DNA from 3 places in the Halomonas sp. McD50-4 genome. Region 2 is predicted to be linked to each of the others. Evidence: predicted binding sites of a transcription regulator. Region 2 holds the regulator's gene; each other region holds the start of a gene.
What was found. The regulator FNR, encoded in region 2, switches genes on or off when oxygen is low (the NO sensors DNR and NnrR bind a similar motif). The targets are predictions, from matches to a motif close to TTGATNTANATCAA.
Positions count from the first base shown of each region.

Region 1 (7,289 bases), on a different contig from region 2:
AGTCCACAGCACTGGCGAGGTCAGCTCTAGGCTGCCGCGGAAAATAGTGAACAGCCAGTTGAACACCTTCACCCCGGTGGGGATGGCAATGATCATCGTCATGATGCCGAAGAAGGCATTGACGTTGGCACCGGCCCCCATGGTGAAGAAGTGGTGCAACCAGACGATGAACGACAGCAGCGTAATGGCCACCGTGGCCCACACCATGGTTTTGTAACCAAACAGGCGCTTGCGAGCGAAGGTGGCGATCACTTCAGAGAACACGCCAAAGGCCGGCAGAATCAGAATGTAGACTTCGGGGTGACCCCAGGCCCAAATGAGGTTGACGTACATCATCATGTTGCCGCCAAAATCATTGGTGAAGAAGTGCATACCGAAGTAGCGATCGAGCGTCAGCAGCGCGATGGTCGCGGTCAGAATCGGGAACGAGGCAATGATGAGGACGTTGGCGCACAGCGACGTCCAGGTAAAAATCGGCATGCGGAACATCGTCATGCCTTTGGTGCGCATTTTCAGAATGGTGACGAAGAAGTTGATGCCGGTGAGCGTGGTGCCTATCCCGGATATTTGCAGTGCCCATATCCAGTAATCGACCCCCACCCCGGGGCTAAACTCTATCCCCGATAACGGCGCGTAAGCGAGCCAGCCGGTTTTGGCGAACTCCCCTACCACGAGGGAAATATTGACCAAAATCGCCGACACGGCGAATAGCCAGAAACTCAGGTTATTCAAAAACGGGAAAGCGACGTCGCGGGCGCCGATTTGCAGGGGCACCACCAGGTTCATCAGACCGATGACCATGGGCATCGCCACGAAGAAGATCATGATCACGCCGTGGGCGGTAAAGATCTGATCGTAGTGTTCAGGAGGGAGATAGCCTGCGGCCCCACCGGCCGCCATGGCCAGTTGTGTCCGCATCATGATCGCATCGGCAAAGCCGCGAAGCAGCATCACCAAGGCCACCACGAAGTACATGATGCCAAGCTTTTTGTGGTCAACGGAGGTAAACCACTCGTTCCACAGCCAGCCCCATTTTCGGTAGTACGTCAGTGCGCCTAGTAGCGCGGCACCTCCAAGCGCCATAAAGGCGGCAACGACCATAATGATCGGTTCGTGGTATGGAATGGCTTCTAACGTGAGTTTTCCAAACATGCTTAACCCCCCGCTTCAACGCTTGTGGGATGGCCGCCCAGGGCGTGGTCATCACCTGCATGCTGATTGGTAACATGGCCGATCGCGGCCTGCTGTTGCGACGCGCTGGCGCTCTCTAGCTCGCTGGATTCGCCGTGACTGTCGTGAGCATCACTGATGGCGTCACCGTGGCTCGAATGACCGTCGTGACCGCTGCCGTCACCGCTGTGGAAGCTGCTCACGATCGACTCATACAGCTCGGGCGTGACCGCCGAGAAGTACTCCACCGGGTGATACTCGGTCGGCTGCGCTAGGGCTTCGTAACCGTCCGGGAAGGTCAGGGTGTCATCGGCGGCACGCACGTTGTCCACCCAGGCGTCGAATTCCGCCGAAGAGGTGACGTGGGCATCGAAGGTCATGCCAGAAAAGCCAGCGCCGCTGTAGTTAGTGGAACGACCGGGATAGACGCCCTCTTCGTCGGCAATCAGGTGAACGTCGTTATCCATGCCCGCCATGGCGTAGATCTGGCTGCCCAGACGTGGAATGAAGAAGGCGTTCATCACCGAGCCAGAGCTCACCCGGAAGCGCACCGGCGTATCCACTGGGAACGCCAACTCGTTGACACTGGCAATCCCCTGTTCGGGATAGATGAATAGCCATTTCCAATCCAACGCGACGGCTTGAATCTCCATGGGTTCCACGCTGCCTTCGATCGGCTTGTGGGGGTCCAGGCTGTGAGAGGTTTTCCAGGTAAGAAAGGCGAGAACGGCAATGATCAAGCAGGGAACGGTCCAAACCGCCGCCTCGATGGCATTGGAGTGCGCCCAATCCGGCAGATACTTGGCAACGCGGTTGCTGCGGCGGTAACGCCAGCCGAACAAAAGCGTCATCACGATGACCGGAATGACCACGATCAGCATCAACCCAAAGGAGGTCAGAATCAGAGAGCGCTGCTCGACGCCAATCTGCCCCTTCGGATCCAGCAATGCAGAACTGCAGCCCGTTAACAGCAAGCACAATACGACGAGCACAAACGTGCCTCGCCTGCGCCAGTGGGTAGGTAGTTGCATGGTGTGATCTCATCAGAGAGTTGTCTAAAACAGCCTGCTGTTTGGCTGGCTAACTAGCCAGCTATATAGCAAGCTAACTATCACCCCATACTTTTCCCAGAACAGTGAGAGCGTAAGCGTTGCTCCGGGAAAAATATGCGCCACCGCATGGGGTTGGTGGCGAGCCTCGGCCATGCGCTGATGCGCATCAACTAAGACTAAAGTATTTTCTATTGATCTGAGTCAATCAGAAAGAGACGTTATGCCGCACCCCGCGCACCGTTTTGAAGAGGGCGATACGGAGCTTCGACCGTCTTTCATTAGGCGAGCGTGACGTTAAGCGCGGGCAGCGGATGGCGCTCCAGCAAACCAGGGGCGCGCTCGTCGTCGGTGACGATGACATCGAAGTCTTCCAGCGAGGCAAAATAGGCCGGGCGCACCACGCCAAATTTGCTGGCATCGACCACCAACAGTCGCTGCATTGCCGTGGCAATGGCCGCTTGCTTTGGCCCTACTTCGTGAAAATGGAAGCAGCTGACGCCTCGTTCGCAATCCACGCCGGCAGCAGAGATCAGCGCCTTGTTGATGCCCAAGCGCTCGATGGCCGCGCCCATACCGTCGCTGCCAAACGATTGAGAGGACGCGTAGAAAAGCCCACCTAGCAATACGAGGCGCACATTGGGCAGCCCAGCGACGGCGTTGGCTACGTTGAGGGCATAGGTCACCACGGTTAGCTCTCGGAAACGACTAAGCTGACCCAGCAGTGGAATGAGCGTGGAGCCGCAGTCGATAAACAGCGTATCGCCCTCTTCGATGAAGCTGGCCGCGCGCTGGCAAAGGCGCTGTTTGACTTGGTAATGGCTCGCCTGCTGCTCGGTCAAATCGTATACCGGCGTCACGCCGGGGTAGCTGGCCATCACCAATCGCCCGCCCAACAGGCTAATGGCCGACGGCTGCGTCGAGAGATCCCGTCGAATGGTCATTTCGGAGACGCCGCACAGCTCGGCGGCATCGCGAAGATGCAGGGTTCCCCCGCTGGCCAGCGCTTCTTGCAGCATGGCCATGCGCTGTGCGCTGCGATCGTTCATGTCCGGCATCTCCTTATGATTCATTTTGTTATCGGCATTGCGTCCCGCCAGGCATCCTATGCTGAGCTAGGGCCCTGCCAATTTCCACTACTGCGCACTCTTTTCACTGGCGTCACCCACCCGTGATGCGCTTATCACATTTAAATAGCGTTGATGTGACGATACTTGCAAATCAGCGTTAAAAAAATAACACTCAATGTTATAATTTTAACATCAACGCCAGCCCACACGACCCATAACGTCGGAACGCCATTCCCTCTGGCTCCGAGATACAACCCTGTTGAGGCTTCCATGACTGCTCACTCTCACACTCGTTCTTCTACTTTCGTCACGCTTGGCGCTGGTGTTTTACTGACCGGTGCGGCGCTCGCTACACCCGCTTTGGCAGACGATGCCGAACCGCGTACCCTCGACCGCTTGTGGTCGTTTGCCAACGTCTCGGTCAACTACCTGGATTGGTCCAACGGCACCGAAGCGCGCACGGCTAGCAATGCCGCGAAAAGCGACTTTACATTCGTCGAAATCGAAGGCGGCGTCGGCTTTAGCTGGGGCGAGTTCTACGGCTTCTTCGATTTCGAGAATCCGACCAATGATCAATTCGACCAAGCCAGCGGCGGTAAAGACAACTTCCGCACCGCTGGTAAAGTGACCTCGCACATCTACCTGGGCGACAGCCCGCTGTCGATTTACGCCCACCTGTACGATTTCCGCGACTACGGCTTCAACGGCCGCGAGCAGGATCAAATTCTTGGCCTCGGCTATCGCACCACGTTCGATAATGGTCTGTGGTTCAAGCCCTTCATTGGTGCCGCGCGAGTACAAAGCGATGGCTACACTGGCATGAATGGCTTCATGGCAGGCTGGGTCGCGGGCTACGATTTCACCGCTGGCAACCAAAATTTCAGCGTCACCAACTGGCACGAGCAGACCTTCGGTCGTGACGATGAGTATCTTTCTCAGAACTACGTGAATGGTACCGCTGGCAGCGTGGGCACCAACGGAGCGCTGAGCCTATGGTGGCACCCGTCCGAGCTGATCACGACGGGCGTGCAGTACCGCTACTCAGAGAATAAACTGGGCACCCCGGATGCTTACCAAAACGCGATGATCTACTCAGTGAAGTTGAACTTACTGTAATCGCTCACACTCCTCACGATCCGAAGGTACTCCCATGACCCTCATCATGAGCTTGGTTGGTATGGTCACCCTAGTGGCCATTGCCCTGATTTTTTCTTACGACCGCAAGTCGATTCGGCTGCGCACCGTGCTGGGTGCCTTTGCCATCCAAGCCGGTATTGGCGCGTTCGTGCTTTACGTACCGTTTGGCCAAGCGGTGCTTCAGGCCATCTCGGCGGGCGTTAGCCAGGTGCTGGTGTACGCCAACGACGGTATCGGCTTTTTGTTTGGTGGCCTTGCCGATGTAGAAAACGTCGGTTTCGTGTTTGCCATCAAAGTACTGCCGGTCATCATCTTCTTCTCGTCGCTGATTGCCGTGCTCTACTACCTGGGCATCATGCAGTGGGTCATTCGGATTCTGGGCGGCGCACTGCAAAAAGCACTGGGCACCTCGCGTACCGAATCGCTCTCGGCCACGGCCAATATCTTCGTCGGCCAAACCGAAGCACCACTGGTGGTGCGTCCGTTCATTGCCCGCATGACGCCATCGCAGCTCTTCGCCGTCATGTGCGGCGGTTTGGCCTCGGTGGCCGGTTCGGTGCTGGCGGGCTACGCCGCGCTGGGCATTCCGATGGAGTACCTGGTGGCCGCCTCGTTCATGGCAGCACCGGGCGGTCTGCTGTTCGCCAAGCTGATCATGCCGGAAACTCAGGACGCCGAGGATAGCGATAGCGTCTCCAAGGTCGATGAAGAGCTGAAAGAGCAGGACGACAAGCCTACCAACGTACTGGATGCCGCGGCGTCCGGCGCGACCTCCGGCCTGATGCTGGCGGCCAACGTTGGTGCGATGCTGCTGGCGTTCATCGGGTTGATCGCGCTGATCAACGGCATTTTAGGCGGCGTTGGCGGCTGGTTCGGCTTTGAATCGCTGAGCCTCGAGCTCATTCTCGGCTGGCTGTTTGCGCCGCTGGCGTTCCTGCTCGGCGTGCCGTGGGAAGAGGCAACGCTGGCAGGTTCGTTCATCGGCCAAAAGCTGGTGGTCAACGAGTTCGTCGCCTACATCAATCTAGCGCCGTACATCGATGGCGAACAGGTCGTGGCGGCAACGGGTCAACTGATGACCCCGCACACCATGGCCATCCTGTCATTTGCCCTGTGCGGTTTCGCTAACCTGTCATCGATTGCCATTCTGCTGGGTGGCCTGGGTAGCATTGCTCCCACGCGCCGCAAAGAAATTGCCCGCTTCGGTGTCAAAGCGGTCTTGGCCGGTACGCTCTCTAACTTGATGTCTGCTTCCATCGCCGGCTTCTTCATTGCGCTAAGCAGTTTGACGGCGTAACGCAGCGAGCACCACACCATTCAACGGGCGCTGCTATGTTTTCGCAGTGCCCGTTTTGTCTTTTATCGATTTGCGAGAATGTCATGAACGCTACTGCCTCCCCCCAGCTCACCCAAGCCCAACTCACCCAAGCCGCTCGTCAAGCTTTGTCGCTAATGGATTTGACCAGCCTGAACGACAGTGACACCGACAGCGTGATCGAAGCGTTGTGCCAGCAGGTAAAAACGCCGTTCGGCAACCCGGCGGCGGTGTGCGTTTACCCGCAGTTCATCGTCACCGCTGCCCGCGCGCTCAGTGCCCACAAGCTGGAGAGCCAAGTCAAGATCGCCACGGTCACCAACTTCCCCCACGGCGGCGACGATATCATGGGCGCTGCCCGTGAAACCCGCGAAGCGGTAGCGTCAGGTGCCCACGAGGTCGACGTGGTGTTTCCTTACCGTGCGCTGATGGCAGGCGATGAAGAGACGGGGCGCGAGCTGGTGGAAATGTGCAAAGCCGCCTGCGGCGGGCAAGCCCAGCTTAAAGTCATCATCGAATCTGGCGAACTCAAGGAGCCTGCGCTTATCCAACGTGCAAGCGAGCTGGCCATCGAAGGTGGCGCTGACTTCATCAAGACATCCACCGGTAAAGTACCGGTGAACGCCACGCTAGACGCCGCCGAGATCATGCTAAAAGCCATCAAAGCCAGCGGTAAAAATGTCGGTTTCAAAGCCGCTGGTGGCGTTCGCACCGCCGAAGAAGCGGCCCAGTATCTGGCGCTGGCTGCCGACATTATGGGTCCGCAGTGGGTGACGCCCGAGCACTTCCGGTTCGGTGCGTCCAGCCTACTGACGAACCTACTGAACACGCTCAACGGCAATGCCGATGCCGCGACCAATGGAGGCTACTAAATGTCGTCAAACGCTTCTCACCATGCCCTGCTCCCCCAAGAACTGATTCGCCTGAAGCGCGACGGCCAGCCGCTGCCCGCTGAAGAGATCAAAGCTTTCGTGCAGGGCATTGCCGACGACCGCATCAGCGACGCGCAGATCGGTGCTTTCACCATGTCGGTGTTTTTGAATGGCATGAGTCGTGAAGAGGTCGTGGCGCTGACCACCGCGACGCGCGATTCAGGCCACGTGATGCAGTGGGATTCGCTCAACCTGCCTGGCCCGATCGTGGACAAGCACTCTACCGGCGGCGTGGGTGACCTGGTATCGCTGGTGTTGGGCCCTTGGGTCGCCGCCTGCGGCGCCTTCGTCCCGATGATTTCTGGCCGCGGCCTGGGCCACACCGGCGGCACGCTGGATAAGCTGGAATCGATCCCTGGCTACGACCCCTACCCCGCTCCCGAGCGCTTCAGTGACGTGGTGAAGTCCACCGGCGTTGCGATCATCGGCCAAACCGGCAACCTCGCCCCGGCGGACAAGCGCATCTACGGCGTGCGTGACGTGACCGCCACCGTGGAATCCATTCCGCTGATCACTGCGTCCATCTTGGGTAAAAAGCTGGCGTCTGGCCTGGACGCCCTGGTCATGGACGTCAAGGTCGGCAGCGGCGCGTTCATGCCCACCCCGGAAAAATCCC
Region 1 covers NZ_JAKRFG010000002.1:182,778-190,066, reverse strand. Annotated here, with positions in the region: gene cyoB (cytochrome o ubiquinol oxidase subunit I) at 1-1,152, opposite strand, end outside; gene cyoA (ubiquinol oxidase subunit II) at 1,155-2,201, opposite strand; gene MHM85_RS03435 (DeoR/GlpR family DNA-binding transcription regulator) at 2,501-3,268, opposite strand; gene MHM85_RS03430 (outer membrane protein OmpK) at 3,560-4,405, shown strand; gene MHM85_RS03425 (NupC/NupG family nucleoside CNT transporter) at 4,440-5,723, shown strand; gene deoC (deoxyribose-phosphate aldolase) at 5,807-6,613, shown strand; gene deoA (thymidine phosphorylase) at 6,614-7,289, shown strand, end outside.
Region 1: the regulator FNR is predicted to act here: its motif matches at 2,414-2,427, upstream of cyoA (ubiquinol oxidase subunit II).

Region 2 (7,289 bases):
CCCGCCATGGAGATGAACGACGCCGCCGACATCCAGTCGGCCGCCGTGGCCATACCATTGGTGATCGGGTGTACGCCGCCGCCGGCAACGTAGAAGTCTTTGGTGGAGCCTGCTCGCGCCCATATCGCAATGCCGATATAGAGCGCAAACGAGGCGCCAACGAACAGTAAGTTGATTGCAAACTGGCTCATGCTGGCTTACTCCCCCAGGCCGTATTTTTTATCGAGCGCGTTCATTCTCCAGGCGTAGAAGAAGATCAGCACGATGAAGGTGAGAATGGAGCCTTGCTGAGCAAACCAGAAGCCCAGATCCGTACCGCCGACGGGAATGCCCGCGAGCAGTGGGCGAAAGAGGATGGCGCAGCCGTAGGAGACAAATGCCCAGACTACGAGGCATCCGAAGATCAGCCGGACGTTGGCCTTCCAGTATTCAGCAGCATTGGATTTATCGTCTGCCATTGTGTTGCTCTCCAGTTGTGATTTTTAGGGTTGGAAAGTGAACTCAAGATAGCGTGTGGTTCATCAGGGCAACCCCGCATGGAAAACCGCGCTGTTGAGTGAGCGGTAAAACAGTGCTGCCAAACACGTCACCTTCTTATTGTTAAGCCGTTTATGTCGTTAAGGGGTGGTCGGCAAGTTATCGTTAGCGGCTTGAAGTGCATAAGACAAGCGGCATGCGATTACCCTGTATGACTCATGGGTAATACTGGGCAATAATCACCAAAAATAAATCCCAGACTTTGGTATCAGGGTGTTTAAATGGCGGGGTAAGAGCCGGGCGTGAAGACATAAAGCATTATTTTTGATGAATTTTAAGCGTTATTTTAACGCCATTCATGTCGCGATAGGACAATGGTCTATGGCTCGCTTAAAAACAATGTTTGCTACCTTAACCAAAGGTGTTTAGCCGAATTTAAAACGTTCGGGAAAGTCACTACTTTCGTCGCTAAACAAAGGTCGTTAAGACGTAAGCGCTATAGCTAAAAGTATAATGAGTCGATATGTCTAACGTTCGCCACCCCGTGGGTGGTATGTCTCAATCACTGCCCTTAAGCGAGGTCGCCCATGGTAGACGTGGATCTCTCCCAGCTGCCGTTTACGCTGATCGATGACGCCGGGCGTGATCATGTTCGTCGTGGGATGGATCTTGCCTTCTTCGATCGCGATGAAGTCATCCTCGAGATGGGGCAGGCAGGCGAGTCGGTGTTTCTGATTCATAAGGGGGAGGTCGCTGAGTTGGACCCCACGCTGCCTGCCGCTAGCGCGCGAATTGGTCACTACACCGCCGGTGATCTGTTCGGAGCGATCAGTATTCTCAATGGCAAGAGCCGTTACCGCTTCCAAGCCGAGCAGGAGTGCTTGTGCTATGTGATGCCCAAAGCACTGTTTACCCAGCTCTGCCGTCACTACCCACCGTTTGAACAGTTTTTCAAGCAGTCGCTGTCACACAAAGCGCGCCTGCTAACGGAAAAACGCGCTGATGGTGGCGTCACGATGGCGGGTTTCATGCTGGCCAAAGTGCGCGAATGTATGCGCGAGCCGGTACTCATCGATGCATCGAGCACCATTCACGACGCCGTTCGCCAACTGAACGATAGCCATGCCGATAGCCTGCTGGTGAATACGCAAGAGGCGCTGGGCATGGTCACTAAAACCGACCTGCTCAATGGGTTGGTATTGGGGGAGAGTACCCAGCACTCGCCTGTGGCGTCGCTGGCCAACCAATCACTGGTCACCGTCGCGCCCGATCAATACCTGTTCGAAGCACTGATTATGATGACTCGGCATAAGGTCGCTCGCGTAGTGGTAATGGAGGATGAGCACGCCCGAGGCGTCGTGGAATTGATGGACGTGCTGAGCTTTTTCTCCAGCCGTAGCTACGTGGTGAGTTTACAGGTCGAGCAAGCCAATGGCCTGGAAGCTTTGGCGGCTGCCAGCCAACGTACCCCAGAGTTGGTCAACGCGCTAATGGCGCAGGGCGTGAAGCTGCGCTTTGCCATGGAGTTACTGGCAGCGCTCAATGGCCGCATCATGAGTAAAGCCTGGGGTTTTACGGTGCCCGAGCAGTATCACCGCCAAAGTTGCCTGATGGTGATGGGCAGTGAGGGGCGCGGCGAGCAAATCCTAAAAACCGACCAGGATAACGGTTTGATCCTCGCTGACGACTGCCAGTGGCCCACGGTCGCTGACGACATGGCGACCTTGACCCAAACGTTGATAACGCTGGGTTACCCGCCCTGTCCGGGGAATATCATGGTGTCCAACCCTGAGTGGGTGGGCACGGTCTCCCAGTGGCAGCAGCGTATCGCCAAATGGGTCAGTGCCCGCGATGGTGACAGTTTGATGAAACTGGCCATTCTGCTCGACTCTCATGGCGTGGCGGGCAATCCGACGCTGCTCGACCAAGTCCGCCACGCGCTGTTCGAGCACTGCTCCCACGATGAGCTGCTGCTCTCGTACTTTGCCCGTGCGGCACTGCGCTTCTCGACGCCGCTGACCCTATTTGGCTCACTGAAGAAGCCGCAGCACGGTATCGATATCAAAAAAGGCGGGATTTTCCCCATCGTGCACGGCGTGCGCACCATGGCCCTCGAGCGGCGGATAACGGTCACTTCGACGCTGGATCGTTTGGATGATCTGGCCACCGACGGGCGTCTGGATCGACGCTTTGCCGACGATGTGGGTGAGGCGCTGGCACTGTTCACCGAGCTGCGCCTGCGTCAGCAGCTTCAGGAGCTGGATAGCGCCCACGCCAAGCGCACTAACCGGGTCGTAGTGCAAGAGCTCTCTTCGCTGGAGCGAGACCTGCTGCGAGAAGCCCTCCACATTGTGAAGGACTTCAAGCAGCGCCTTTCCCACCGCTATCATTTGGAGTATTCGTGAGCGGAATGCGCTTGTTAGATCGACACATGACGCTGCTGAGCGGCTCGTTAAGAACGCTGCTGCAGCGGGAAAGCGATCGACGCCGATGGGCCGATTCGCCCTACGCGTGGCTATTTCAGCCGTACATGGGCGAGGAGTCCGTCGCGATGGCCTGCCAGGTGAGTGACGGTCAGCCCAATGTCGTCAGCGTGGCGGCCGTCGTGCTCAGTCCGCGGCGTGTGCACACTAGCCGTATCTGGTGGGCCACACTGTCAGAATCTCCCGTGCCAGTGTCTGCCACCCTGCGCCGCCATCAGCAGTTACACGCGACGGATACCCCGCGCTCCCCAGATATCGAATGCCTGACAGAGCTGGCCGAATTCATCGAGAATCGGCCGCTCGTTGGTTGGCAGTTAGAGCGCACGATCGAGCCGCTCAACGGGCTATTCAAACGCGTATTGGGGTTCGGTTTACCCAACGCCCAGGTCGACGTTGCCAAGTTGCACGGGCGACAGCTACGGCGGCTGCATCCGCAGGTCGATACCCTCGAATCGCTTGGCGAGGCGCTGACCCGTTGGCGGCTGCCACGGCTGATCTGGCCTAGCGTGACCAGCGAAGCCACCGCGAGTGCACTTCTGTATCTACGTTTGCAGCGCGAGATCGCCCTGACCGCCTAGGGTTTGTATTGGGTAGAGCTTCGGAGTGTTGTTAGAATACATACTGCTCCTTTACCCACCGGCAGTGCGACGACCATGTTATCACCTGACTACTTTGACCCTACTTTGTCAGACAGCGCGTCTGACGAGCCTACCGCCACGCAGCACGAGCTGCAGGATGCCAAGCAGAAGCGTGAATTCAACAAGTTGCAAAAACGCCTGCGGCGCGAAGTGGGAAACGCGATCATCGATTACAACATGATCGAGGATGGCGATCGGGTCATGGTGTGCCTCTCCGGCGGCAAAGATAGCTACACGATGCTGGAGATTTTGCGCAACTTGCAACGCAACGCGCCGGTCGATTTTTCGCTGGTGGCGGTCAACATGGACCAAAAACAGCCTGGTTTCCCAGAGCACGTCTTGCCCCAGTATTTGGATAAGCTGGGGGTGGAGTATCACATTCTCGAGCGTGACACCTACTCGGTGGTAAAGGAGAAAACCCCGGAGGGTAAAACCACCTGCGCGCTCTGCTCGCGCTTGCGCCGCGGCTCGCTGTATGGGTTTGCCGAAGAGATCGGCGCGAACAAGATTGCCCTCGGCCACCATCGCGAAGACATTCTAGAAACGCTGTTTCTGAACATGTTCTTCGGCGGTACGCTAAAAGCCATGCCGCCGAAACTGCTCTCGGATGACGGTAAAAACATCGTGATCCGCCCGCTGGCCTACTGTAAAGAGGCGGATATTGCTGAGTTTTCGCGGCAGATGGCGTTTCCCATCATTCCCTGTAATTTGTGTGGGTCGCAGCCGAACATGCAGCGACAAATCGTCAAAGAGATGTTGGCGGAGTGGGACAAGAAGCATCCTGGGCGCTTGGAGAGCATGTTCAAAGCAGTCACCAACGTGGCACCCTCGCAGCTTGCCGATCGCGAGCTATTCGACTTTGCCGGTCTCGAAGCCAAGCAGGCGGCCTTGATGGAAGGACGCATCCAAGCCTTCAACGTGTGATCGTTGGCGCCTCCTCTTCTGCCAGGGTAATGAGGCGCTGCATGTCCAAAATATTGACCTCGCGCCCTGAGACGGCCACGACCTCCTGCTGCTGAAAGCGGCTAAGAATGCGGCTGACCGTTTCGACCGCTAGGCCCAGGTAGTTACCCATATCGGCCCGGGACATGGATAGGCGGAAGCTGTATGGCGAGTAGCCCCGCCGCCGGAAGCGATCAGAGAGCGTAATCAAAAAGCTCGCCAGCCGCTGATCCGCGGTCTTACGCGACAGTAGACGCATCATTCGCCGATCGTCGCGCAGTTCTTTACTCATGCTGCGATAGAGCTGGCCGCGCAGCTCGGGCAGCTCCTCGGAGAGCGAGTCCAGGCGGTCGAACGGAATTTCGCACACCGTCGTCGTTTCCAGAGCCATCACCGTGCCGGGGTAGTGCTCTTCGTCGATGCCGTCCAAACCCACTAGTTCGCTGGGTAGAAAGAAATTGGTGAGCTGGTCATGGCCGTTGCCTTCGCTGGTGACCTGCTTCAAGCTACCCGAGCGCACCGCATAGACACTGGTGAAAGCGTCCCCTTGGCGGAACAGGGGTTCGCCTTTCTTCAACGGCGAGCGGCGGCGAATGATCGCATCGAACTGGCTCATATCCTCGAGCTCCAAGGCGAGCGGTAAGCACAGCGAGCTTAGACTACACGTCTGGCAGCGCGCCTCTTGCAGCAGTGAACGTCGTTGGCTGGCAGGATATGGCATAGGAGTCTCCCTTCTTCTTTCGCCATCATAGGCACAGGGGGCAGGCGGCTCAAGGCGCTCACACGATCTTCGAGTAGCGCTGACCATCCTGACGTTGTAAGTGAGTGTCGAAGGCCATGGCCAAATGCCGAATGAGCAATCGCCCGATCGGCGTGGCGCTCAGCCGAAGGCCCTCACGCTGTACGAGGCCATCCCGTTCGGCGATCGCCAGTCGCTCGAAGGCAGTGGCAAAGTAGTCTGCCGCATCGATATGCCAACGCTGACCGATCGCGTCGAGATCAATGGCCATATCGCACATGAACCGCTCGATGACGTCTCTTCTTATTAGGTCATCCTTATTTAAGCGTAGTCCTTTTATCGTTGCCAGCCTACCTTCATCCAAGGCGGCTTCATAGTGGGCGAGCTGAGTAGGGTTTTGGGCGTAAATATCGTCGACCCGAGAAATGGCGGATACGCCCAAACCGATCAAATCGCACTCGGCGTGGCTGGAGTAGCCTTGAAAATTACGCTGCAGCGTGCCGTTGCGCTGCGCCTGGGCCAAGCTGTCGTCGGGGCGTGCAAAGTGGTCCATGCCAATATGCACATAGCCCGCCTGGGTGAGCATCTCGATAGTGGTGTGCAGCATGGCCAGCTTTTCATCGGCGCTGGGCAGGTCGGCCAACTGGATACGTCGCTGGGGCGCAAAGCGGGCTGGCATGTGGGCGTAGTTGAAGACCGATAATCGTGCTGGTCCCAGCTCGATGACCTGACGAAGCGTTTCGGCAAAACGCCGTTCGGTTTGAAAGGGAAGGCCATAGATTAAATCGAGGTTGAGCGAGCGAAAGCCGAGCCGATGCGCTTCGTCCATGAGCGTTTCGGTGAGCACCCGGGGCTGCACGCGATTGATCGCCGCTTGAACCTGCGGATCGAGATCTTGAACGCCAAGGCTTAGGCGGTTAAATCCTAGCGATTGGAGATGTCGCAGGGTAAAGACATCCGCTTCGCGTGGGTCAATTTCAATGGCATAGTCCCGATCTGGCGCGTTCGATAACCCAAAACGGGCATCAAGCCGGTCGACCAAATCGCTCATTTGCGCCAAGGTAAGAAACGTCGGCGTGCCGCCGCCCCAATGCAGTTGCTGCACCGGTCGTTGGGTATCTAAATGGCGCGACGTGAGCACCATCTCACGATCTAGCCGAGACAGGTAGGGCTCGGCCAGCGACGTATTTTTCGTAGCGATTTTGTTGCACGCACAGTAGAAGCAGATCTTGCGGCAAAATGGGACGTGGACATAGAGCGACAGTGGCTTTTGGCTGGCGTTACTGCGTTCTAGTGCCTGGGCCATATCGTCGGCGGTGAAGCCGTCGTGAAACGACAGCGCTGTCGGATAAGAGGTATAGCGCGGGCCGCTCGTGTCATAACGACGTATCAGGGCGTCGTCCCATGCAGTGGCCTCAGCCACTGATGAAGTGGTCTGGGCGTGGGCAGCAGTAGCATGAACGGGCATAGGCAACGCTCCGGTGTAACAGAACAAGCGAGTGAACGGATGCGTTCATGCTACGCCAGGGGGTAGCGCAATGCGTTGAGCTGTATCAAGCAATGGCGTAAAAGCCCATGCCGAAGCGGCTAAGCTAGTTAGAAAGGTGAGAAAGTGCGGCCCGCCGATAGGTTCAGTGCCCGGTGGGGGAGAACAGCGTCCAGAGCTGCCACAGCGCAAAACTGATGATGGTCAGCGCGGCGATACTGCGCGTGGCACGGTGGCGAATCAAGTGGCTGAGCTGGCGTGCCGCTAGGCCCGTCGCAAGCAGCGCGGGCAGGGTGCCCAAACCAAAGGCACCCATCAATAGCGCCCCTTGTAACGGATCGGCAATGGCTAGGCTCCAAGCAAGCATCGAGTAGACCAATCCGCAGGGTAGCCAGCCCCACAGGGCGCCTAAAGCAAACGCCTGGGGCAGGTACACGACGGGCATCAAGCGCCTGCCGATGGGTTCGATATGGCGCCAAAGCCTGCGCCCTATCGCTTCCACTTTCAATAAGCCTTTCCACCAG
Region 2 covers NZ_JAKRFG010000009.1:19,848-27,136, reverse strand. Annotated here, with positions in the region: gene MHM85_RS11875 (sodium:solute symporter family protein) at 1-191, opposite strand, end outside; gene MHM85_RS11870 (DUF4212 domain-containing protein) at 198-458, opposite strand; gene MHM85_RS11865 (putative nucleotidyltransferase substrate binding domain-containing protein) at 1,065-2,882, shown strand; gene MHM85_RS11860 (DNA polymerase III subunit epsilon) at 2,888-3,538, shown strand; gene ttcA (tRNA 2-thiocytidine(32) synthetase TtcA) at 3,614-4,522, shown strand; gene fnr (fumarate/nitrate reduction transcriptional regulator Fnr) at 4,512-5,261, opposite strand; gene hemN (oxygen-independent coproporphyrinogen III oxidase) at 5,320-6,747, opposite strand; gene MHM85_RS11840 (sulfite exporter TauE/SafE family protein) at 6,911-7,289, opposite strand, start outside.

Region 3 (7,289 bases), on a different contig from region 2:
CGCGTACCACGGAGGCAAAGTGGCTGCGCTCGTCTTCCGCCAAGCGCTGTAGGAACCTGGGAAGGCGTTCGGCGTCTTCTAGCCATGGCCAGCCGCGTCCGGCTATGGCGGCCATCAAATCTGGGCCGCAGGCTGCCGGGTCGTTTAGCAGGTGGCTGTACCATTCGCCTGCTAGAGCTGCACGGGAGCTGCCAACGGACCGCACGCAGGCGCACAGCGTTTCTAAATCTCCCTCGCTGGCTGCCACCTCGCCACGCGCGCACAGAGCTTCGACGAGCGCATCCGGCAAGGGTTGGTGCTCCAAGCAGTAGCAGAGGGAGTGGATCACACTTGTCGGCAGGCCGGGAATGCGGCCGGCGAGCGCCTCTGCGGTCTCGTTATCCAAGCGAACGACGTAATCGGCAATGCCTTGTAGCCCCAAAGCTTGCCAGTCGATCGTCTGTTGGCCGCTCAAATACGCTTCCACAGCCTCTAGGTGCTGGCTGGCAGATAGGCCATGGGTATGGGTAGCCCGGGCATTGAGCATGGCCTGAAAAGTAATGTCCGGCGTAAACGCCAGTGGATTATCTTTCATCAGATGATCGACGTCTGCCGTGTCGGCGGCGCCCAGGTCGGTGGCGGCGGCATTGCGCCCAAGCGTTTCCAACAGACGGTTGATGAAACCGTCACGCTGGGCAGGCGAGAGCATGCCTTGCTCGTCCAGTGGCAGTGCCAAGAACCAAATGGCAGGCTCTTCCATGGCTCCCAAACGGAAGACGATGGCGAGCCGTGCCTGACCCTGCCAAGGCTCGGGCCATGCGTGCTCGGCGTTCTCGAAAGCGCGCAATACGTCTCGTGGACACGACGTGACCCGGCGCCCCATATGGTAAAGCGATACCTCCGCACCGCTGCGCGTAAAAAACTCATCAAGGGTGTGAATTGGCTGCATGACATCCTTCCGCTTTTCAAGCCTGAACTCTACCTTGCTGGTTTGCCACTGTCAGCCGCAAGCGCTGATTAATCCGCGCTTTATTGTCTAGGTGGTTAAAAATTGAACAACGTTGTGTAAGCCGCGTGAGAGTAACGGTGGCGACACCTTTCCATAGTTTATCCACAGCCTCTTGCAGGTTTTCTGTGAATCTATGAATAACGACTTCGAGAGAGGCGTACGAGTAGCAACTTACCCACAGAGTTGGGATAATGGATGTCAACATTGTTCAACCCCAAGGTGTTTATGAGCGTCCATCAACAGCTTCAAACCGCGCTTCTCGAGCTTGAAGCCGCCATGAAGGCCGCGAATTTATGGCGCACCCCTACGCCCGAGGCGTCGGCGTTTGCCAGCCAGCAGCCTTTCTGTATCGATACCATGTCGTTGCCTCAATGGGTGCGTTATGTGTTCATTGCGCGACTGAACGCGTTAATCGATGCCAAAGCCGCCATGCCTGCCAAGTGCGACGTTGCCCCGGCGGTGGCGGCTTACATGATGCAGGAGAAGCTCAGGGCCAGTGACCAAGTGCTCGTCGTCAAAGCAGTGGAGCGTGTCGACCAAATCGTCACCGAGAATTAAGAGCGTGTCTCATCAACGAAAATGCCCAAGGCGCTCGCCCTGGGCATTTTTTTGTGGAGACTGCGTCGCTTCAGAAACGATAGCTCAATCCTGCCATGACGACCATGGGGTCAATGGCAACGGTGCCTGCAGCGGCACCATTGACGGTGGCATCGGTATCGATGTCCAAGTACCAGGCGGCAGCATTCAATGCCCAATGTTCGTCGATCAGCAGGTCGAAACCAACTTGGGCGGCAGCGCCCCAGGAGTCGTCGAGATCGAGTTCGCCAATCGCTAGCTGCTCATCGGAGAAGCGTGTGTAATTGATGCCTGCGCCAACGTAGGGTTGTACGCGAGCGTCGCTTCCGCCCAACGGATAGTACTGCAAGGTTAAGGTCGGCGGCAGGTGCTTGGTAGAGGCGAGGTTCTCGCCGTTGAGTTGGATGTCGTGCTCAAAGGGGAGTGCGGCCAGCAGCTCGACGCCCAGCTTATCGTGGAAGCGGTAGCCCAAGGTGAACGCGAAGTCGGTTTTATCCTGAACATCCACTGCGAAGGCACCGCCTGCCAGCGAGCCGTTGTCGCTCTTGGGGGCTACTTTAGCGACCCCTACACGGGTGAAAAAGTCGCCGGCACCGTAGGCAATGGCTTGGCTGCTGATGGCCAAGGTGGCAGCGGCAAACCCAGTGGCGAGTAAGGTGGGAAGTGATAAAAGGCGCATGGCGTCGCTCCTGACCGTTCATTTTAGGGAAGTGAGTTGCTTAGCAATCATGCGGACAGTGTATCGAGTCAGGGCGAAGGCGTTCTTGACCTGGAGCAATCGCGGTGCTCTTGTGGCTCGAAACTTTCGACACAAAGTACCGCGCACAAAAAAGCTCAGCGGGTTGCCCCGCTGAGCTTATTGCATCCTATCTTGGGTTACGCTTCTTGACGGTCGATATGCTTGTACTCACCGGCGTCTGCCGTCACGCTGCTGACGACCAGAATGGCGATGAACGAGGCGATGAAGCCTGGAATGATTTCATACACGCCGGGACCACCCATGAAGGAGCCGTTCCAGCCCAGTGCAATCCATACCATGACGGTTACTGCGCCGACGATCATACCGGCTACCGCGCCCGCACCGTTAGTACGTGGCCACATCAGTGACAAGATGATCAGCGGGCCAAAGGCTGCACCAAAGCCCGCCCAGGCGTTACTGACCAGACCCAGCACTTGGGAGTTTTCGTCAGAGGCAATAAAGGCTGCCACAATACCGACCAGCACGACGCAGACCCGCCCCACTGCCACACACTGCTGCTCAGTGGCATTTTTGTGCAGGAAGAGACGATAGAAATCCTCGGTCAGCGAGGAAGAGGAGACGAGCAGCTGACTAGAGATGGTGCTCATGATGGCCGCCAGCAGCGCCGCATACAGGAAGCCGGTGATCAACGGATGGAACAGCAGGTTGGCTAGAATAATGAAGATGGTTTCTGGGTCTTGTACGTCCAGCCCATTACGAACGGCAAACGCACGACCTGCCAAGCCCAGAGAAACGGCTCCAATGAGCGATACCAGCATCCATCCCATGCCAATGTTGCGCGCAATGGGCACATCCTTTTGTGAGCGGATGGCCATGAAGCGCACGATGATATGCGGCTGACCAAAATAGCCAAGGCCCCAAGTAACCGCTGACAGCCAGCCGATAAAGGTCAAGCCGGTCGTCCAAGAGAGCAGGGTGGGGTCAACGCTATTCAGCGTTTCGGAGGCCTGGGAGAAACCGCCGCCGCCTTCGCCGAACAGTACTACGGCTGGCATGATGATCAGCGCCAACATCATGATGCAGCCCTGCACGAAGTCGGTCATGCTCACCGCCAAAAAGCCGCCCACGACGGTATAGATCAATACCACGCCCAGGGTGATGACCACGCCCATGGCGTAATTGCTCATGTCACCGAAGTTATAAACCCCCGTGAATGCGCTTTCGAACAGCTTGCCGCCAGCGACGAGGCCCGACGCCGTGTAAACGGCGAAGAAAATCACGATGACGATGGCCGATACCGTGCGCAGTGACAGCGCCCGGGTCGGGAAGCGATTGGCCAAAAAGGCCGGGATGGTGATGGCGTTACCGTAGTGAATGGTCTGCTCACGCAGGCGCGGCGCCACCAGCAGCCAGTTAAAGAACGCCCCGACCAGCAGGCCGATCCCGATCCAGGCGGAACCGAGGCCCGATACGAACATGGCGCCGGGCAACCCCAACAGCAGCCAGCCGCTCATGTCCGAAGCGCCCGCGGAAAGTGCGGCGACCTGTGGGCTAAGAGTTCGCCCCCCCAACATATAGTCTTCAGAAGAAGACGTGGATTTGCGCATTGCGTACACGCCAATGGCGATCATCAGCGCAAAGTAACCAAATAAGCTAATCCAGACACCTGTAGCCATGAAACTTCTCCAATTTGTGAGGACGACGCTACGATAAGTACAAAAGCGACTGCGGGTGCTGACCCTTTTGTACACGGCGAGCGTCGACAGGGGCTGCGTTGGCCAGGCCATGGCGGCCATCAGCAGCCTTGTTGTTGTTAATCCTGAGTCGCTCTTCTACTGCCAAGCGTCGCGCATTCGCTCGTCGAAGCATGAGAGAGTTGATGGGTACGTGCGTATCTCGTGTTCCCCGTGCCCGGCGGGAGGCCCGTGAAGGCCCCCCGCGTCAAGGCAGTTGCTCTATTATTGTCAACCATGAGACGGTTCCTTTTCAGGAGATCAGGTTAGTTGTATGGACGAGCCGTTACTCATCCCCTAGCGCCAGAAGTGACGCGTTGCCACCTAGGGCGGCGGTGTTGTTAGTAATCGTTTTTTCGGTCACGAAGCGCTGCAAATAGTGCGGTCCGCCCGCTTTCGGGCCAGTGCCGGATAGCCCCTGTCCACCGAACGGTTGAACGCCCACGACAGCCCCGATGATATTACGGTTGATATACACATTGCCTACTCGAATTTTCTGCGCTATTTCAGCGGCAAAGGATTCATTACGGCTATGTACCCCAAACGTCAGGCCATATCCACGGCCGTTGATGTCGTTGATGACCTTGTCCAACTCGCGTGCTTTGTAGCGCACGATATGTAGGATGGGGCCAAACTGCTCGCGGGTAAGGGCATCGATGCTATCGATGGTAAAAGCCACTGGCGGCACGAACGTACCGTGCTGGGTGTGTTCAGCGGCCATAGGCGTTTCGGCGACTAAGCGGTTTTCGCCTTTGAGCTTTTCGATGTGCGCCATTAAGCCTTTACGCGCGTCTTCATCGATGACGGGGCCGACATCGGTGCCCAGGTCGCGGGGGTCGCCGATCCGCAGTTCGCTCATCGCACCCTTAAGAATTTCGATGACGCGATCAGCGACGTCTTCCTGAAGGTAGAGCACTCGCAGGGCCGAGCAGCGCTGACCGGCACTCTGGAACGCCGATTGAATCACATCCACGACGACCTGCTCCGGCAGGGCCGTCGAGTCGACGATCATCGCGTTCATACCGCCGGTTTCGGCGATCAGCGTGGGTAGCGGCGCATTTTCGCGGGCGGCCAATGCGCGGTTGATGATTTGCGCCGTGTCGGTGCCGCCGGTGAAGACCACGCCGGTAATGCGCGGGTCAGACGTCAATACGCTGCCCACGGTCGGGCCGTCGCCCGGCAATAGCTGCACCACGTCGCGGGGCATACCGGCTTCGTACAACAGCTCGATGACGCGGTGGGCAACGATCGAGGTTTGCTCGGCGGGTTTTGCCAGCACCGTGTTGCCTGCAATGGCGGCGGCAACGATTTGTCCGCAGAAGATCGCCACCGGGAAGTTCCAGGGGCTGATGGCTGCAAACACGCCTTTACCACCCATGGTCAACCGGTTGGACTCACCGGTCGGGCCAGGCAGTTCGATCGGCTCGCCAAACGACGCCTCGGCACGCATGGCATAGTAGCGGCAGAAATCGACCGCTTCCTTGATTTCATCGACGCCATCGGTGAGCAGCTTGCCGCCCTCGCGGGAGCAGAGCGTCATCAGCTCCGCCATGTGCTCTTCCATCAGATCGCCCAGCCGACGCACAATCGCCGCGCGCTCGGCGACGGGCGTCGCGTCCCAGCGTGGGAAGGCTTCCCAGGCGGCATCGAGGGCTTTCGCCGCTTGCTCTTTACTGGTCCACTGCACGCTACCGACGGTTTGGCGACGATCGAATGGCGACGTTACGCGATGCGTGTTGGCGCTGTCATCGGCCACATCGAAGGCTAGCAGCGGCTTGGTGGGGTACTGCTTGTCCATGAACCCGCCCATCTTCTCCACCAGCGGGTAGTAGTGGCTACGGATATTGAGATTGACCCCGCGTGAGTTGCGACGTTCGGGTCCATAGATGTCTTTCGGCAGCGGAATACGCTTGTTATAGAACGTTTTCTGTTGACGCAGGGTGTCAATGGGGTGCTGGCACAGCGACTCTACCGGCACGTCGGGATCGACGATCTGGTGAACGAACGATGAGTTGGCACCGTTTTCCAGCAGGCGACGAACCAAGTAAGGCAGCAGGTCTTTATGAGCCCCGACCGGCGCGTAGATACGGCAGTAGGTGCCTTTGGGCGCACGCTCCAGGGCCGCATCATAAAGCGCTTCGCCCATACCGTGCAGACGCTGGAATTCGAACGGGCGCTTGTCGTGGTTCGCGAGTTCCAAAATGGTGGTGACGGTGTGGGCGTTATGCGTCGCGAACTGCGGGAAGATGCGGCCACGGGTGTCGTCAGAGAGCAAGAACTGCGCACAGGCCAAATACGCTACGTCGGTACACGCCTTGCGGGTGTAAACCGGGTAACCATCGATACCCAACTGCTGCGACTCTTTGATCTCGCTGTCCCAGTACGCCCCTTTGACCAAACGCAGCGGAATTTCATCGCCCTGTTCGTCGGCCAAGCGGTTGATGTAGTGCAGCACCGGTAGCGCGCGCTTCGAGTACGCCTGTACCACTAGGCCAAAGTGACCCCAGCCTTTGACGGCGTCGCTTTGATAAATCGCACGGAACACTTCTAGTGAGAGTTCCAGCCGATCGACTTCTTCGGCATCAATGGTAACGGCCACGTCTAGCGCGCGTGCTTTGGTGACCAGCTGGATGACGGTATCCACCAACTCGGCCAGCACTTGCTCTCGGCGGCCGAATTCGTAGCGCGGGTGAAGAGCGGAAAGCTTGATGGAGACCGAGGGGGCAGGCGTCTTGTCGCCCAGGGACTTACACGCTTTACCGACTTGCTCGATGGCACGGGCGTAATCGTCGAAATAGCGCTTGGCGTCGGCGCGGGTGCGGGCGGCTTCGCCCAGCATGTCGTAAGAGTAGGTGTAACCTTTATTGAACAGCGGCTTAGAGCGCTTTAGCGCTTCATTAATGTCGCGGCCCAATACGAATTGTTTACCCATGATTTTCATGGCTTCGGTCATTGCCCGACGAATGACCGGCTCGCCCATGCGGTTCACCATGCGATTGATGAAATGGGCGGGCTGGCCCTCTTTAGGATGATCCAGCTTCAATACCCGGCCGGTCATCAGCAGGCCCCAAGTCGAGGCGTTGACCATCCACGACTCGCTCTTGCCGACGTGGGACTGCCAATCGGCTGGCCCCAATTTATCTTCGATGAGTGCATCGGCGGTAGCTTTGTCCGGAATACGCAACATCGCCTCGGCGAGACACATCAGCATGAGCCCTTCGTGGGTATCCAGGCTGTACTGTTGCAACAGCTCGTCGATGGTATCGACAGCGGTGTCCATGTTGCGAACGTC
Region 3 covers NZ_JAKRFG010000008.1:130,758-138,046, reverse strand. Annotated here, with positions in the region: gene MHM85_RS11530 (DUF3549 family protein) at 1-928, opposite strand, end outside; gene MHM85_RS11525 (YqcC family protein) at 1,214-1,546, shown strand; gene MHM85_RS11520 (OmpW family outer membrane protein) at 1,617-2,243, opposite strand; gene putP (sodium/proline symporter PutP) at 2,441-3,940, opposite strand; gene putA (bifunctional proline dehydrogenase/L-glutamate gamma-semialdehyde dehydrogenase PutA) at 4,284-7,289, opposite strand, start outside.
Region 3: the regulator FNR is predicted to act here: its motif matches at 2,329-2,342, upstream of MHM85_RS11520 (OmpW family outer membrane protein).